One region of the Afipia sp. GW821-FHT04G03 genome, then DNA from elsewhere that is predicted to be linked to it. Evidence: riboswitches for the same ligand, from Rfam matches in the RefSeq annotation. Region 1 holds a riboswitch; the other holds the start of a gene.
The links. A riboswitch is a leader RNA that binds a small molecule or an ion and turns the genes downstream of it on or off. The one in region 1 is predicted to bind cobalamin.
Positions count from the first base shown of each region.

Region 2: another riboswitch for cobalamin. It lies ahead of AC07UB_RS22340 (TonB-dependent receptor); the one in region 1 lies ahead of metE (5-methyltetrahydropteroyltriglutamate--homocysteine S-methyltransferase).

Region 1 is NZ_JBWKSV010000001.1:1,472,354-1,480,370, reverse strand. It holds gene AC07UB_RS07055 (FCSD flavin-binding domain-containing protein) at 1-939, shown strand, start outside; gene AC07UB_RS07050 (c-type cytochrome) at 1,054-1,452, shown strand; gene metE (5-methyltetrahydropteroyltriglutamate--homocysteine S-methyltransferase) at 1,600-3,942, opposite strand; cobalamin riboswitch at 4,042-4,257, opposite strand; cobalamin riboswitch at 4,505-4,723, shown strand; gene AC07UB_RS07040 (ribonucleoside-diphosphate reductase subunit alpha) at 4,834-7,755, shown strand; gene AC07UB_RS07035 (ribonucleotide-diphosphate reductase subunit beta) at 7,912-8,017, shown strand, end outside.
Region 2 is NZ_JBWKSV010000005.1:140,288-148,304, reverse strand. It holds gene AC07UB_RS22355 (NAD kinase) at 1-635, opposite strand, end outside; gene AC07UB_RS22350 (tetratricopeptide repeat protein) at 860-1,411, opposite strand; gene AC07UB_RS22345 (His-rich protein BRANT) at 1,730-1,993, shown strand; gene AC07UB_RS22340 (TonB-dependent receptor) at 2,131-4,404, opposite strand; cobalamin riboswitch at 4,479-4,725, opposite strand; gene AC07UB_RS22335 (hypothetical protein) at 4,806-5,240, shown strand; gene AC07UB_RS22330 (serine hydrolase domain-containing protein) at 5,260-6,474, opposite strand; gene AC07UB_RS22325 (PRC-barrel domain-containing protein) at 6,968-7,528, opposite strand; gene AC07UB_RS22320 (hypothetical protein) at 7,614-7,823, opposite strand; gene AC07UB_RS22315 (hypothetical protein) at 7,985-8,017, opposite strand, start outside.

The sequences.
Region 1 (8,017 bases):
GACAAGAAGGAAGTCATTCTCGCCGGCGGCAAGAAAATTCCTTACGATCGTCTGGTCGTTTCGCCGGGCATCGACCTGAAATACGATTCGGTTCCGGGCTGGTCGCAGGCGGCGGAAGAAAAGATGCCGCACGCCTGGAAGCCGGGCGCGCAGACGCTGCTGCTGAAGAAGCGGCTCGATGCCGTGCCGAACGGCGGCGTCATCGTGATGATCGCGCCACCGAATCCCTATCGCTGCCCGCCCGGTCCTTATGAGCGCGTGTCGATGATGGCGCACGCCTTGAAGAAAGCGAAGAAGGATCGCTGCAAGATTTTCGTGATTGATCCGAAGGAGAATTTCTCCAAGCAGGCATTGTTTCAGGAAGGCTGGGAGAAGCACTACAAGGGCATGGTGGAATGGCTCGGCCCCAAGGTGCATGACGGCCTGAAGTCGGTCGATCCGAAAACCAACACCGTGGTGACCGGCTTCGAGACCTACAAGAATGCGGCGCTGGTCAACGTCATTCCGGCGCAGATGGCGGGTGCCATCGCGCGGGATGCGGGCCTCGCCAATGCCACCGGCTATTGCGCCATCGATCCGGCAAACATGAAGTCCGCGATCGATTCCAACATCTACATTCTCGGCGATGCCTCTATCGCGGGCGAAATGCCGAAATCGGCCTTCTCGGCCAACAGCCAGGCCAAGGTCGCCGCCATGATGATCCGTGGGGAGCTTGCATCCGCCAAGACGTTCCCGGCGCGTTACACCAACACCTGCTGGAGCATGATCGACACCGACGATTGCGTGAAGGTCGGCGGCGCTTATGAGCCCAAGGACGGCAAGATCGGCGCATCCTCGACTTTCGTTTCCAAGACAGGCGAGACCGCGGAACTCCGCAAGGAGACGCAGCGGGAAAATATGGGCTGGTACGCCGGGATCACCGCCGACATATTTGCCTGAGACACCTGAAATAGTACTTAAATAGAGATACCCGCTGCTTCGGCAGCGGGTAAGATCGTCCCGCGTTATGCCCGCCTGCTTGCCAGCCTCCTATCCGTTCAAAGGTCCAGACAGATGATAACTCGTCCATTGTTCGCCGCCGTTTCTCTCGCTGCCATGATCTGCGCCACGATCCCTTCCGCCAACGCGCAGGACGTCGCCGCCGGCGAAAAGTCCTTCAACAAATGCCGCGCCTGTCATCAGGTCGGCGAAACCGCCAAGAACACCGTCGGCCCGGTGCTGAACGGATTGTTCGGGCGCAAGTCCGGAACGGTCGAAGGCTACAATTACTCCGACGCCAACAAGAATTCAGGCATCACGTGGGACGATGCGGTGTTCGCCGAGTACATCAAGGACCCGAAGGCCAAGATTCCCGGCACCAAGATGGCGTTCGCCGGCATCAAGAAGGACGATGAGATCAAGGATCTGACCGCGTTCCTCAAGCAGTTCGGTGCGGACGGCAAGAAAAAGTAAGCTGATTTTCAGCCGACTTGCCTCTCAACACATTCAATCCGTCATCACCGGGCTTGACCCGGTGATCCAGGCCTTGTTTGCCATCGAAGCGAAGTCGTGGATGGCCGGGTCAAGCCCGGCCATGACGATTTGCGATAACGTCGTCCGCTAACCGTTCCGCGCCTGTCGCGCCGCTTCGACCATGTTGGTCAGCGCCGACCTCACCTCGGGCCAGCCGCGCGTCTTGAGGCCGCAATCCGGATTGATCCAGATCTGCTCGGGCGACAGATTGCGGCGGGCTTTGCCGATCAGCTCCATCATCTCCGGCACCTCGGGCACGCGCGGCGAGTGGATGTCGTAGACGCCGGGTCCGATCTCGTTCGGATATTTGTAGGTCACGAATGCATCGAGTAGTTCCATCTTCGAGCGTGACGTCTCGATGGAAATGACATCCGCGTCCATCGCGCCGATGGCGTCGATAATGTCGTTGAACTCGGCGTAGCACATGTGGGTGTGGATCTGCGTTTCATCCTTCACGCCCGCTTGCGAAATCCGGAAGCACTCCACCGCCCAGTCGAGATAGGCCTTCCAGTCGCCCTTGCGCAACGGGAGACCCTCGCGCAGCGCAGGCTCGTCGATCTGGATCACGCCGATGCCGGCGCGCTCGAGATCGGTCACCTCGTCGCGCAGCGCGAATGCGATCTGGCGGCAAACCTGATCGCGGCCGAGGTCGTCGCGCACGAACGACCATTGCAGCATGGTGACGGGGCCGGTCAGCATCCCCTTCATCGGCAGCGGTGTGAGCGATTGCGCGTATGACGACCAGCCGACCGTCATCGGCTTCGGGCGCGACACATCGCCGAAGATGATTGGCGGACGGACATAGCGCGAGCCGTAGCTCTGCACCCAGCCGTGTCTGGTGAAGGCGTATCCGGACAGTTGTTCGCCGAAATACTGCACCATGTCGTTGCGCTCGAACTCGCCATGCACGAGAACGTCGATGCCGATGTCCTCCTGCCAGCGCACCGCCTTCTCGGTTTCCTTGCGCAGGAACGCATCGTACTCGGCGTCGCTGAGTTGGCCCTTGGCATGAGCGGCACGGGCCTTGCGCACCTCTTCGGTCTGCGGAAACGAGCCGATGGTCGTGGTCGGGAACGAGGGTAGGCCGAGCACCTTGCTCTGGAGGTTCTGCCGTGTGCCGAACGGGCTCTTGCGTTCGGACAGATCGCGCGCGGTATTCGCGGCCCGCAAAATCACCGCCGGGTCGTGGATCTTCGGGGATGAGGCGCGCTTTTCCGAAGCGTCGTCCGAGGCCGCGAACACATCCTTGGCGGCATCGTGTCCCGATGACAGCGTGCGGCTGAGCGCCGCCAATTCGCCCATCTTTTGCACCGAGAAGGCGAGCCATGTCTTCAGGTCGGAATCCAAGTCCGTTTCCTGATCGAGGTCGATCGGCACGTGCAGCATCGAACACGATGGCGCGATCTGGATGCGATCCGCGCCGCGCTTTGCAACGATGCTCTCCAGTTGGCCGAGAATTTTCGACAGATCGCTGCGCCAGATATTGCGGCCATCGATCACGCCGAGCGACAGCACGAGGTCGGCGGGAGCCTGCTTCAGGGCCTGATCGATCTGCTTTGCGCCACGCACGAGATCGAGATGCAATCCCGACACCGGCAAGCTTAATGCCAGCGCTTCGTTGTCGCCGAGTTCACCGAAGTAGGCGGCCAGCATGATCTTGAGGCCCGGCACCTTCAGCGCGATTTCGCTGTACGCGGTCTTGAGCGCCGCTTTCTCTGCGGCATCGAGATCGAGTACGAGACACGGCTCGTCGATCTGCACCCAGTCCGCGCCTTCATTCGCGAGCCTGTTGAGCACATCGATGTAGACCGGCAGCAGCTTTGGCAGCAGCGACAGCCGGTTCTCACCCTTGCCGAGCTTGAGGAACGTAACCGGGCCGACCAGCACCGGCCGGGTCTGGATGCCGAGCGCTTTCGCTTCGCGGTATTCGTCGATCGCCTTGGTCGAGGCGAGGGCGAAGGTCTGATCCTTCGCGAACTCCGGCACCATGTAATGATAGTTGGTGTCGAACCATTTGGTCATTTCCTGCGCCGGAACGCCGTGACCATGGCCATGATCGTGACCGTGCGCGCAGCCGTCGTAGTCTCTCACATCGTTCTGGCTGCCGCGCGCCATCGCGAAATACGTCGCCAGCGATACCGGGCCGCCGGTCCAGCCGTAGATCTTTGGAATCGCGCCGACCATCGCGCTGGTGTCGAGCACCTGATCGTAAAGCGAGAAATCGTTGGACGGGATGACGGTGACGCCGAGATCGCGCTGGCGCGTCCAGTTGTCGGCGCGAATTCTCGCCGCCGCCTCTCGCAATGCGGCCTCATCGATCTTGCCGGCCCAGAATTTTTCCAGCGCGATTTTCAGTTCGCGCCGTGGACCGATGCGCGGAACGCCCAGCGTGGCGACAGGAATAGACGATACGTAAGACAAACTCGACATCGGAAACCCCGTGATGTTGGAGCAGGGCCGGACATGCGCGAACAACAGAGACGGCGGGGCCGTCCTCTCGCAAGCGACACACCGGGGCACCCCGCCCGTGGACGTAATGTGATCGTGGCAGGTCTCCTGGCTCACGGGTCGCCGCTTTAAGTCCTGCCTTCCCGAAGCTTTCGCCTCAGTGGCATGGATGGACAAAGCTCACCGTTTACAGTTGCGGGGGCAGCTTCGGAATTGCGGGACCGTCAGGCCCCGCGCACCGCATTCCCTCTTGGCTCCGGATCACCGATCCGCAGAACCGCGATGCTCTCGTTATGAGAAGCGGGCGGCGTCAGGTCAAAAGGAAAGCTTCCCACTGGACCGCTCCCGGACGTCGCCCCAACTAGAGTGGGCAGAATCATCCTGAGAGAGTTCTCTAGTAATTCGCCGGAGAGCAGTCGGCCGCACGGCGTATCGACGACTGGTCAAAATTTTTTTCGAGAGTTTTCCCGTTTGTTTGATGTTGTTTCTCGTCCTGTCCCCGTTTTCCACGATCACTGCCGCTTGACAGTGCAGCCTGGCGGATACCAGATGTAGACGTCGAGGTTCCGCAAAGCCGCAAGGCCTAGCGGTGAAAATGGGAAGCCGGTGAGCTGCATCCAGTGCAGCAATTCCGGCGCTGCCCCCGCAACTGTAAGCAGTGAGTTGAGTCCGACCTAAGTCACTGATGCCTGATCCGCATCGGGAAGACCGGACTCAGCGCCGACCTGCGAGCCAGGAGACCTGCCGCGACACCAAAAGAACGTCCACGGGCGGGGTGTCCGGCGGTCGCGTGCTTCGGTGCGTTCGCGCGCCGCGACGACGCGCCTTTCGGCCCCAGCCCCCAGAAAATTGCAACATGCACGGGGTCTGCCGATGTCACTCTCGATCGAACGCGAAGCCGCCAAATCCGCTCCTCTCATTCAGTTGCGTTCCGAGTCGCTGGCCATCCCTGCAAATGAGCCGCCGTTGCAGGTCATCCGCCGCAACGGCACCGTGTCGCCGTTCGACGCGGGCAAGATTTCCATTGCGATGACCAAGGCGTTCCTCGCGGTGGAAGGAAACACGGCCGCTGCTTCGCGCCGCGTCCATGAAATCATCGAGCAACTGACGAACGAGGTGGTGAGCGCGCTGACCCGCCGGATCGGCGAGGGGCGCACCTTCCACATCGAAGACGTGCAGGATCAGGTCGAACTCGCGCTGATGCGCAGCGAACACCACAAGGTCGCGCGGGCCTATGTGCTCTACCGCGATGAACGCCAGCGCCAGCGCGCCGAAGAGGCCGCCGCCAAGCCGGTCAAGACATCGTCCGAGCCGCAGCTGCATGTGACGCTGGGCAACGGCACGCGCGTGCCGCTCGATGTCGATCGCCTCACGCTGATCATTCAGGAGGCCTGCGGCAATCTCGACGGTGTCGATTTCGGCCCCGTTCTCACCGAGACCCGCCGCAATCTCTACGACGGCATCAGCCAGGACGAACTCGCGCTCGCAGGCATCATGGCCGCGCGCACGCTGGTGGAGCAGGAGCCGAATTACGCCTATGTCAGCGCGCGGCTGCTGCTCGACAAGCTGCGCACCGAGGTGCTGTCGTTTGTCCACGCCGCGCAGATCAACGCCACGCAGGCCGACATGACCGCGCGCTACCCGGAGTATTTTCCGGCTTACATCAAAGCAGGGATCGAAGCCGAATTGCTCGATCCGGAACTGGCGCGCTATGACCTGAAGCGGATCGCGGCGGCTTTGAAGCCGGAGCGCGATCTCGCGTTTCAGTTCCTCGGCTTGCAGACGCTCTACGACCGCTACTTCCTGCATACCGACGGCAACCGCATAGAACTGCCGCAGGCGTTCTTCATGCGCGTCGCGATGGGTCTCGCCATTCGCGAGATCGATCGCGAGGCCCGCGCCATCGAGTTCTACAATCTGCTGTCGTCGTTCGATTTCATGGCCTCGACGCCGACGTTGTTCAATTCCGGCACGCTGCGGCCGCAATTGTCGTCCTGCTTCCTCACCACGGTGGCGGACGACCTCGATGGCATCTTCAAGTCGGTGAAGGACAATGCGCTGCTGGCGAAATATTCCGGCGGTCTCGGCAACGACTGGACCCGCGTGCGCGGCCTCGGCGCGCACATCAAGGGCACCAACGGCGAAAGCCAGGGCGTGGTGCCATTCCTCAAGGTCGCTAACGACACTGCGATTGCGGTCAATCAGGGTGGCAAACGCAAGGGCGCGGTCTGCGCCTATCTCGAAACGTGGCATGTCGATATCGAGGAGTTTCTCGACCTGCGCAAGAATACCGGCGACGACCGCCGCCGCACCCATGACATGAACACCGCGAACTGGGTGCCGGACCTGTTCATGCAGCGCGTCGAAGCCGACGGCGAATGGACGCTGTTCTCGCCGGACGAGACGCCGGATCTGCACGACCTTTATGGCAAGGCCTTTGCCGAGCGTTATGCGTTCTATGAAGCGAAGGCCGCGCGCGGCGAAATGCGCGTGTTCAAGACGCTGCGCGCCACCGACCTGTGGCGGCGTATGCTGACCATGCTGTTCGAGACCGGACATCCGTGGATTACGTTCAAGGACCCATGCAACCTGCGCTCGCCGCAGCAGCATGTCGGCGTCATCCATTCGTCGAACCTCTGCACCGAGATCACGCTCAATACGTCGGACGACGAAGTCGCCGTGTGCAATCTCGGCTCGGTGAACCTGCTCAACCATGTGGGTGAGGGCGGCATCGATCATGCGCGGCTGAAGCGGACGATTTCGACCGCGATGCGGATGCTCGATAACGTCATCGACATCAATTTCTACACCATTCCGGAAGCGCGCCGCTCGAACCTCAAGCATCGCCCGGTCGGCCTCGGCCTGATGGGCTTTCAGGATGCGCTTCATGCGTTGCGAATCCCGATGGCGTCGGACGCCGCCGTCGCCTTCGCCGACCAGAGCATGGAAGCGATCTCCTTTCACGCCATCTCGGCGTCGGTCGATCTGGCCGCGGAGCGCGGAAGCTACCCGTCGTTCAGCGGCTCGTTGTGGAGCAAAGGCATCCTGCCGCTCGACTCGATTGAGATTCTGGCGGATGCGCGAGGTGGTCTGGAGATGGATCGCGGCTCAACGATGGATTGGGCTGCATTGCGCGAGCGGGTGCAATCCACCGGTATGCGCAACTCAAACGTGATGGCGATCGCGCCGACGGCGACGATTTCCAACATCTGCGGCGTGGCGCAGTCGATCGAGCCCGCCTACCAGAACCTCTACGTCAAATCGAACATGTCGGGCGACTTCACCGAGGTGAACGAATTTCTGGTCCGCGACCTGAAGACGCGCGGGTTGTGGGACGAGGTAATGGTGTCCGACCTGAAGTACTTCGACGGCAGCGTCGGCTCCATCGATCGCGTGCCCGACGATCTCAAGTTGCTCTATGCAACGGCGTTCGAGATCGACAGCGCATGGCTCATCGAAGCTGCGGCACGTCGGCAGAAGTGGATCGATCAGGCGCAGTCGCTCAACCTCTACATCGCCAATCCGTCGGGCAAGAAGCTCGATCAGCTGTATCGGCTGGCATGGGCTCGCGGCCTGAAGACGACCTATTACCTGCGTTCGCGTAGCGCGACCCATGTGGAGAAATCCACGCTGAAGGGGACCGACGGCAAGCTCAATTCGGTTTCGTCGTCGTCGTCGCTTGCTGCCATGCCGGTGAACAAGCCCATCGTGGTGCCGCAAGCATCGACCGCGCCGGATCTGTCCGATGCAGTGGCGTGCTCGATCGACAATCCGGACTGCGAGGCGTGCCAGTAGTACTGCGTCGTCCCCGCGAAAGCGGGGACCCATACTTCAGGCACAGGTCTGAGTTCGCGAGCCACGCCGCCACCACACTCAACTTCAAGTCGATGTCTGCAAAGCACTGGGTCCCCGCTTTCGCGGGGACGACATCGAGATAACAGGAATATCGTCATGCTCGACTGGTCCGAAACCACACCGAACAAAGCCGTCAATTCGCTTCCACCCATCCTGACCGGCCAATCAGCCCCGACCGACCAAACCGGGCTCGGCACCATCG
Region 2 (8,017 bases), on a different contig from region 1:
GGGCGCTTGTCGCTTTCGAGCACCTCGAAAACGACGAAGGCGGTATTGGGCAGCAGCGCACCGCGCCAGCGGCGAGGGCGGAACGGGCTGATCGGCGTGAGCGCAAGGAGCGCTGCGTTGATCGGCAGGATCGGGCCTTGCGCCGACAGGTTGTAGGCGGTCGAACCGGCAGGCGTCGCCACCATGATGCCGTCCGAGATCAGTTCGGCCATACGTTCGTGTTCGTCGACCAGAATCCGCAGCCGCGCGGCCTGGTGGCTCTGCCGGAACAGCGAAACCTCGTTGATGGCGTGATGGATATGCACCGTGCCGTGGATGTCGGTCGCGCGCATCAGCAGCGGATTGATGACGGTCAGCTTCGCCGCCTCCAGCCGCTCGGCCAGTGCGTGCGGGCTGAACTCGTTCATCAGGAAGCCGACGGTGCCGCGATGCATGCCGTAGATCGGAATGCCGGAACGCATGTGCCGGTGCAGCGTTTGTAGCATCAGGCCGTCGCCGCCGAGGGCCACAACTACGTCGGCATCGTCAGCCGGCCGGTTGCCATAGGTGGTGGTCAACTGGGCGAGGGCCTGCTGGGCCTCCGCGCTCGGACCTGCCACGAAAGCAATGCGCTCGTATTTCTTCGGCGTCGTCATCCCGGATCGGCCCAGCCCTGAAAAGCGCACGGCACGATGACATGACGCGCGCGGGCTTCGTCTATACGAGGTTTTCCGGTGTTGTCGAGGCGCGATCGCCTGCGCCAAACAGCCCCGCGCGGCCGGGGAGCCGACCTGCGGAGGCTTGAGCCGTCAATTAACCAAGGCGGCTAACCAAAATGCCGGCGCGGGTGTGTTGCCCGGTGCGCCGCCGGTTAGTCAGGTCAGTAGGATGTCTGGCCGCTGGTCAGTGCGGTGGCAAGCGACTGGTACTCGACGCTGTCGCGGCCCGCGAGCGTTTCGATTTTCGCGAGGTGATACTTCGCCTGTTCGCGGTTGCCTTGCTCGACCTGCCACAGGCCGTAATACTGCCAGGTGCGGACGTGGTTCGGATCGGCCTTCAACGCGCGCTCGTACCACGCACTCGCGAGTTCATAGTTGCCGAGCTTGCGGTAGGAGTACCCAATCAGATTGGCGACATCGGCCCGGTCGTCCTGACCCAGCGCCTTGAGCTGCGGAATCGCGGCGGCGTAGTCGTTGTTCTCATAGATCGTCGCGTAGGCGGCGCGATAGCCCTGAATGAAAGCAGGGTTCTCGATCGACGACTTCTTGTTGCCCTTCTTCTTATCCTTTGGAGGAGACGATTTGGTGTCGGAGGCAGGAGGGGGTGAGGGCGTATCCGAGCCCGCGGCCTGCACCTGCTGAAGTGCGGTCGCCGCGAGAAAAGCGGAAACAAGAAGGGCCAGTGAGGCTTGTCTCATGATCGAATTGTTCATTTCGGACTCCGCTAGTGGGCTAAACCGATACTATCAAACCTGTCCTATCCTGTCAGTTCGAACCCCCAAGTGGTTCGAACATTCCCGGCGGTCACGGCATATTTTTCCAGCTACGGATGTTCCGGATGCGGGGTTTCAAGCGCCCGGGGCCAACGGCTGCAATGCTTTGGCACATGGCCAAAATGTCATCCAGATGAACGAAGGCCATCGGCCCGCTTCAGATTGAGTTCAGCGCGGCGATTTTAGGGTTGTTCGACGATCGGCGACCCGGCCATCCGACCGGCCCACCCGGCGATCGCATAACGACAGGAGAGACCCATGCTGAAGATCATTTCTGCCGCCCTTGTTGCGGGTTCAATGATTGTCGCGCCTGCCATGGCTGCCACCGTCATGAAGACCGAAACGGCGCCTGCCGCCAAGTCCGAAACCCTGAAGCCGTCGGTTGCGAACGCGAACGCGAAAGTGAAGGCGAAGAAGGTCAAGCATCACAAGGCGCACAAGAAGACCAGCGCTGTCGTGAGCAAGAAACACATCTCGTCCACGGCGCCTGCGAAGCACATCGCCGTGCAGAAGAAGGGCTGATCCCCTTCTGACGTTTTGATATTTCCGTGGCCGCATTTGCATAGCCCCCGCATCCAGGCGGTTCTCGGAAATAAGAACGGCCCGCGCCCATCGTGAGATGAGCGCGGGCCGGGCTGTTTGGTGGCGATGTACGCGGTTCAGAACGCCATGCCGGCTTTCACCATGAAGGTCCGGCCGGGCAGGGGATAGATTGCGTAAGAACCGGGCGTGAACGCGCTGGCGATTGCGTAGTCGTAGTAATGGGTGTCCAGCAGGTTGATCACCGCTGCCGACCAGAAGAAGCGATCGATTTCGCCGCTCAGCTTGAGATCGATGGTGGCGTTGGCTCCGATGAAGCCTTCCTTGTTGGCCTGATCGTTGTCGAGACGGCGGCTGCTCCAGAAGCGGGCCGTCATGTCGAGCACGGCGTATTTTTGCCAGACGTTCCACGAGAATCCGGCGCTCCCGGTCAGTCGCGACACCAGCGGAACATCCTTGCCGGTGAACTGTCCTTCCTCGAACACCGCGCGGGTGTAGGCGAAGCCGCCCTTGAGCCTGAAGGCTTCGTTGATCCGCAGCGACGCGCTGGTCTCGGAGCCGTAGCGATGCGTGGGATCGAGGTTGTAGTTGTAAAATGCGACCGGATTGAAGTGGATCTCGTTCTTCAGGTGCATGTCGTAGATGCTGGTCTGAATATCCAGCGGGCCGCCGTGGATACGGATGCCGCCTTCGATGTCGTGAGACGTCTGGGTGTTGAGCTGGAAGTTCTGGGCAATCGGCGGGAATGGAAACGCGCTTCCGAACGCCGGGCCGGTCACGACGCGTTCGTCCACGTTGGGTGTGCGGAACGCCCTTGCAGCCCGTCCGAAGACGGCGAAGTTTTCGTTGAAGCGATGTTCGAGGCCGATGTGCAGCGCGTGGTGGCTCTCTTCCTTGTCGAGCGGCGCGGCCTGAGCCAGCAGGCTTCCTGCCGGTGCGGTGGGATCGTAGGTGTCACGCGCCTTCAGGTTCAACTGCTGGATGCGTCCGCCATAGGAAAAGTCGGTGCTCGGCAGCAGGCCAAGGGTTTGCTGGAAGTATCCCGCGAGGGTCTGCTGGGAGAGATTGTAGACGTGGTTGGGTGGGTCCGAGATTGTGTAGCTGCGGTTCGATGCGTAACGCGAGTCATAGTAATCGACGCCGGTCAGGATGCTCGACGTGATGCTGCCGAATGTATTCTTCATGCTGAGGCGCGGCGTGATCGACCATGTCGTCAGATCGGAATCGACATAGGCAAAGGGGAAGCGATCCCCGGGAAACGACAACGCATAGTCCGGGTCGCCGAAAAAGCCGGATTGTTGCTTCTTGTTGCGGACACCGCCATCGACGATCAGCTCTGCGCCGGCCCACAACGATTTCGTGAACCCGGTCGTGACGTTGACGCCCTGCTTTTTGCCGTAGTCATTCGGCGTCGATGTCGCACGCAGGTCGCCTGCTAGTTGATTAATGGGAGGGGGAGGCGGAAAGGTTTGATCTTTAAAGTACGTATTCGCGCGCGTACCCGGCAATCCAAGACGCTGGTTGTCGCCAGACAGATTCAGGAACGCCGTGAACTCGGGCGTCGCGTAGCGAATCTCGCCGACGCCGTTCTGCTGGTTTAGTTTGTTGTTGACCCGGTATCCGTCGGAATGAACAACATTGCCGAACACCGCAGTCGACCACGGGCCGGAGTTCGTGCTGAACGATCCATTGACTTCGCGCTGGCCGTAAGACCCGACGCCGACTTCGGCGCGTGCGGACACCGGCTTGCCGATGCCGGCGCCGGTTTTTGTGATGATGTTGATGACGCCGCCGACGGCGTTGTCGCCATACAGCACCGCGCCTGAGTTGCCGCGCGTCACCTCGATCCGCTCGATCGACTGAACCGGAATGGTGGAGAGATCGACGCTCTGCAGGTCGGCCTCGTTGAGACGCCGACCGTTGATCAGAAAGAGCGTGTTCGAAGACGCAAATGCGCCGAACCCGCGAAGATCTACGGTCGAGCCGGTGCCGTTGACGGCGCCGAAAATGTTCGTGAGCTGGACGCCCGGTATCGTCGCCAGCACATCCTGGATCGTCTGGTTGGGAGCGCGCGCGATATCCTCCGCCGTGATGACCGACGACGACGTGCCGACGATGCCGCCATACACGCGACTCGCGTCGACGTTGACCGGCGGCAACTGCCCGCCCGCAGTCTGCCCCAGAGCGGGGCTTACGAGCGCGGTGCCCGCAAGACACGCCACTGCGAACGAAACCCGCAGTTTCGTTGTTGGAAAATGATCAGAAAAAAGAGTCACGATGTTGCCCCGCCGATGATGTGATCGCGGAGGCGCGGTGAAAACGCGCGCAGGCATGACGATATCCGGCGAGCGGACGCTGCCGGACTTCACGTCGTGACTGAGGAAACGGGCCATCGGCCGAACCTCCGCAACAGTTACGTCACGTCACCGCTGCGGAAATGCCGCCCCTTCGCACGCCCCGTGCGACGGAAGGATGACCGGTACAGGCAGGTCTCCTGGCTCGCGGATCGTCGCCGTTGTCCGCCTTCCCAAGCCGGGCTGATCAGCCTTCGCTCAGTGGCATGTTGGACAACGGCTCACCGTTGACAGTTGCGGGGGCAGCTCCGGAATAGCCTTGAAGGATGCATTCGCCGAAAGAGCGGCGGGGCAACCTGCACGGCGCACCGAATTCCCTATTGGCCAGCTTGCGCTGGCACCTGTGCCGTGGTCCCAATCAAGCTGCGGTGACTTGCCTTGTCAATGCCGCAATGTCTAAGAAACCCAATGCGATACTCACGGCTGCGGACTTCATCCCGATGCGTTGCAAATTGGTGACATATGCGCGGCGCGCCGCGATCCTGCTGTTTGCGTTCGGCGTCGGCGGCTGCGCGTGGACCGGCGGCAATGACGGTCTGTCCTATACGGCCGATCGTGGCGTGGAGAACCAGCCATATCCTGCGAACTATCGGCCGGAGCTGCTCGCATTTCTTCGCACCTATCTGAACGACCCGCGCGGCGTGCGCGAGGCGGGCATCGCGGAGCCTGCGCAGAAGACGGTCGGCGGCCGTCTTCGCTACGTGGCCTGTGTGCGTTTCAACGCGCGTGGAACGGACGGCGGTTATGCCGGCGTGAAGCAACGCGGCGCAATGTATATTGACGGGCGTTTCGATCGCATGATCGAGGACGCCGCCGAACTTTGCGAGGGCGCGACCTATGCGCCGTTTCCGGAAATGGAAAAGCTGACGCGCTGAGCCCGCGCCGTTTCCGCCGCTACGAGAAATGCTGAACGATAGCCGCGAAGCCGCGCCGCCATGCGCGGTAGTTCTCCACATCGAGCGGGATCGGTTCTGCGGCGACCCTCACGATCACAAGTTCGCTGATCGGGTCGATATAGATCCACTGGCCATGGATGCCGATGCAGCACAGCGTGCGCCGCTTGCGGTCGATCTGGTAGAACTTGCTGCGATAGGCCGCATCAGGAAACATCTCGGCGAATTCGCCGCGCGCCCATGCCGCCGGATCGCCGTTGTCATTGATGTCGTCGATCCACCAGCCCGGCACCACCTGCGTGCCGTTCGCCACGCCGCGCTGTCGGATCATTTCTCCGAACCGGGCGAGATCGCGGGGCCCGGCGCAGATTCCGCCGGCGGCGCGCATCGCGCCTTCCGAATCCAGCGTGACATAGGCGTCGGTTTCCGCGCCGAGCGGTTTCCAGAGATATTCACTGAGCAGGTCGGAGAGGGCGCGGCCGGCGGCGCGCTCATAAACCCAGCCGAGCAGGTCGGTGTTGGTCGAGACGTAATGGAACGTGTCGCCGTGTTTTTTGCCGTCTGCTTTTTGAGTCGAGAGATATTCGCGCAGCGCTATGGTGCTCTGGCCCGGCTTGATGGCATCCCATCCGACCGCGCGGCGGTAACGGGCGACGTCGCCGTCCGGATCGACGTAATCCTCGGTGAACGCGATGCCCACCGACATGTCGAGCAGGTGGCGGACCGAACAGCCGCCATAAACCGAGGACGAGACTTCCGGCACGTAGTCGGTCACTGGCCGGTTCGGGTTGAGAAAGCCCTTGTCGGCGAGAATTCCGCCGAGCGCGCCGCAGATCGACTTGCTGACCGAGAACACGATGTGCGGTGTCCGCGCGTCCATGCCGTTCGCATACCATTCGGCTGCGATCCGCCCGCGCCGGAGAACCACGAAGCCTTTGGTGTTGGTTGTGCGGAGCGCCTCGCGCAGCGTCGTGGCCTTGCCGCCGATCCCGTCGAATGCGACGTGACCGATTTCAACGGGCGAACTTTCCAGCGGAGCGGGATTTGCGGAGGCGGCGATGTCTGCCGTCGGCAGCAGCCGGCGAACGTTGTGGAAGCTCCAGTCGCTATAAGGCTGGGTGCGCCAGTTCGCGAGCGTCACCAGTTTGTCCCGCGCGGGCGGGAATTCGTTCATCAGGCTCTTTTCGAGTTTCTTGGCGGGAGATGAAGCGGACATGTGGGTCTCCGGAGGCCGGTCCTTGGGGGGGGCCCGGTTCATTGTTGTTCTGGGGCTTAGCCGTCCGACGACCGGAGCCCTTTGCAGCCGTATTGTGCGGTTTAATCGGCGCAAGACAACACTGCGCCGCACAACACCGGTGCCCGGGCGCGGGGAGGGAGAGAGAATCGGACTCGAAAAGGCAAAACTGGCAAGGGGACTCACGAAAAACAATGCGCGAGACTCTTTGCCGGAGTCGGCGTTGAAATCACCGCATGACAAAGATGATTCTCAGAATGGTCCCCACTGAGTACTTCGCCGTCGATACGGTGCTGGTCCTGACCCTGACGGTCGCGGCTGGGCTCAATGCGTGGTGCCTGAGCGCCTATCTCTAAGGCGACAAATTCCGGCGGCCTGTCGGTGATGGCTCGCAAGAGCGAGCGGCCGAATCCAGTTCGTTGAACTGAATCCGGCCGTACGTCTTTAGACGTCAGACAGCATCAAGCTGCCTTTGTCATTTAGCATCCGAATATTTGAACGCAGGAAGGGCCTTCAACTGCTCCTTCGTGCCGCTCATCATTGCGTGGTCGGGATACCAGTTATCCCTGGTGGCACTGGCCGCTCCGCTGCCCGCCGCGCCCGTTGTTGTCGACGGCCTTGCGGTGGTGGACGACGAAGCCGGCGAACCGGGGGGCGTTGTGCGGTCGGCCGAGGCCGCCCGAACAGGCTCGTTGACCCATTTCAGTTTGTCGAATGATACCGCGATGTCGTGCTGGCCTACGCCGAGGAAGCCGCCGACGCCGATGATCACGGCGTTGATCTTGCCGCTCTTGTCGACCAGGACTTCGCTGATATCGCCGAGCTTCTCGTTGGAGTCGTTGTAGACCGCAAGGCCGACGAGCTTCGAAGCGCGCCAGTTGTCCTTGAGGCTGATCGCATTCATCGCTGACGAGGACGCGGCCGGCGGTGAAGCAGCGGTGTCAGGAGATGCGGGAGTTGTTGCCGTTTGTGCGAAAGCTGCACCGCCGATCAATGCGGTTCCAAGTACAGCCGTCGCCATATATTTCGCAATCATTGGATTCTCCTTTCAACAAATCGATTGAAACGGAAGAACCCAAACCGCTCGCTTATGTTCCGGGAACAATTGTTATTCGTGCGCGTCAATTTAGCAGGTGAAGCGGTATCTTTTCGGACCGCAACGGAACCTCGCCGGTTTCGATGGCGGCGTGCAGATTGTGCAATTGCGCTTCAAGATATTCGTTGGCGGCCAAGAGGGCCATCAACGCGCCTCGCGTGTCACCGCCGCACTGGGCGATAACGTCATCCAGTGCATTTTCATAGCGGTCGTCATGTCGCTTTACCAAAGTCATGATCGCCTCATCCGATTTGACTGAATCGCTGGTATACCTGCGTCAGTAACGGTGACGAGACCGTGACCGTTCCAAGGCGAAGCGGCTTTTCCACGCAATTCACAGGGCATTTCGCTGTTCGGGGCAAGTGGCCGCGAAAATTTTCCGCGCCCGGCGCCGCGCTATTTGGCGAGCTGCTCGGTCGACCAGATGTC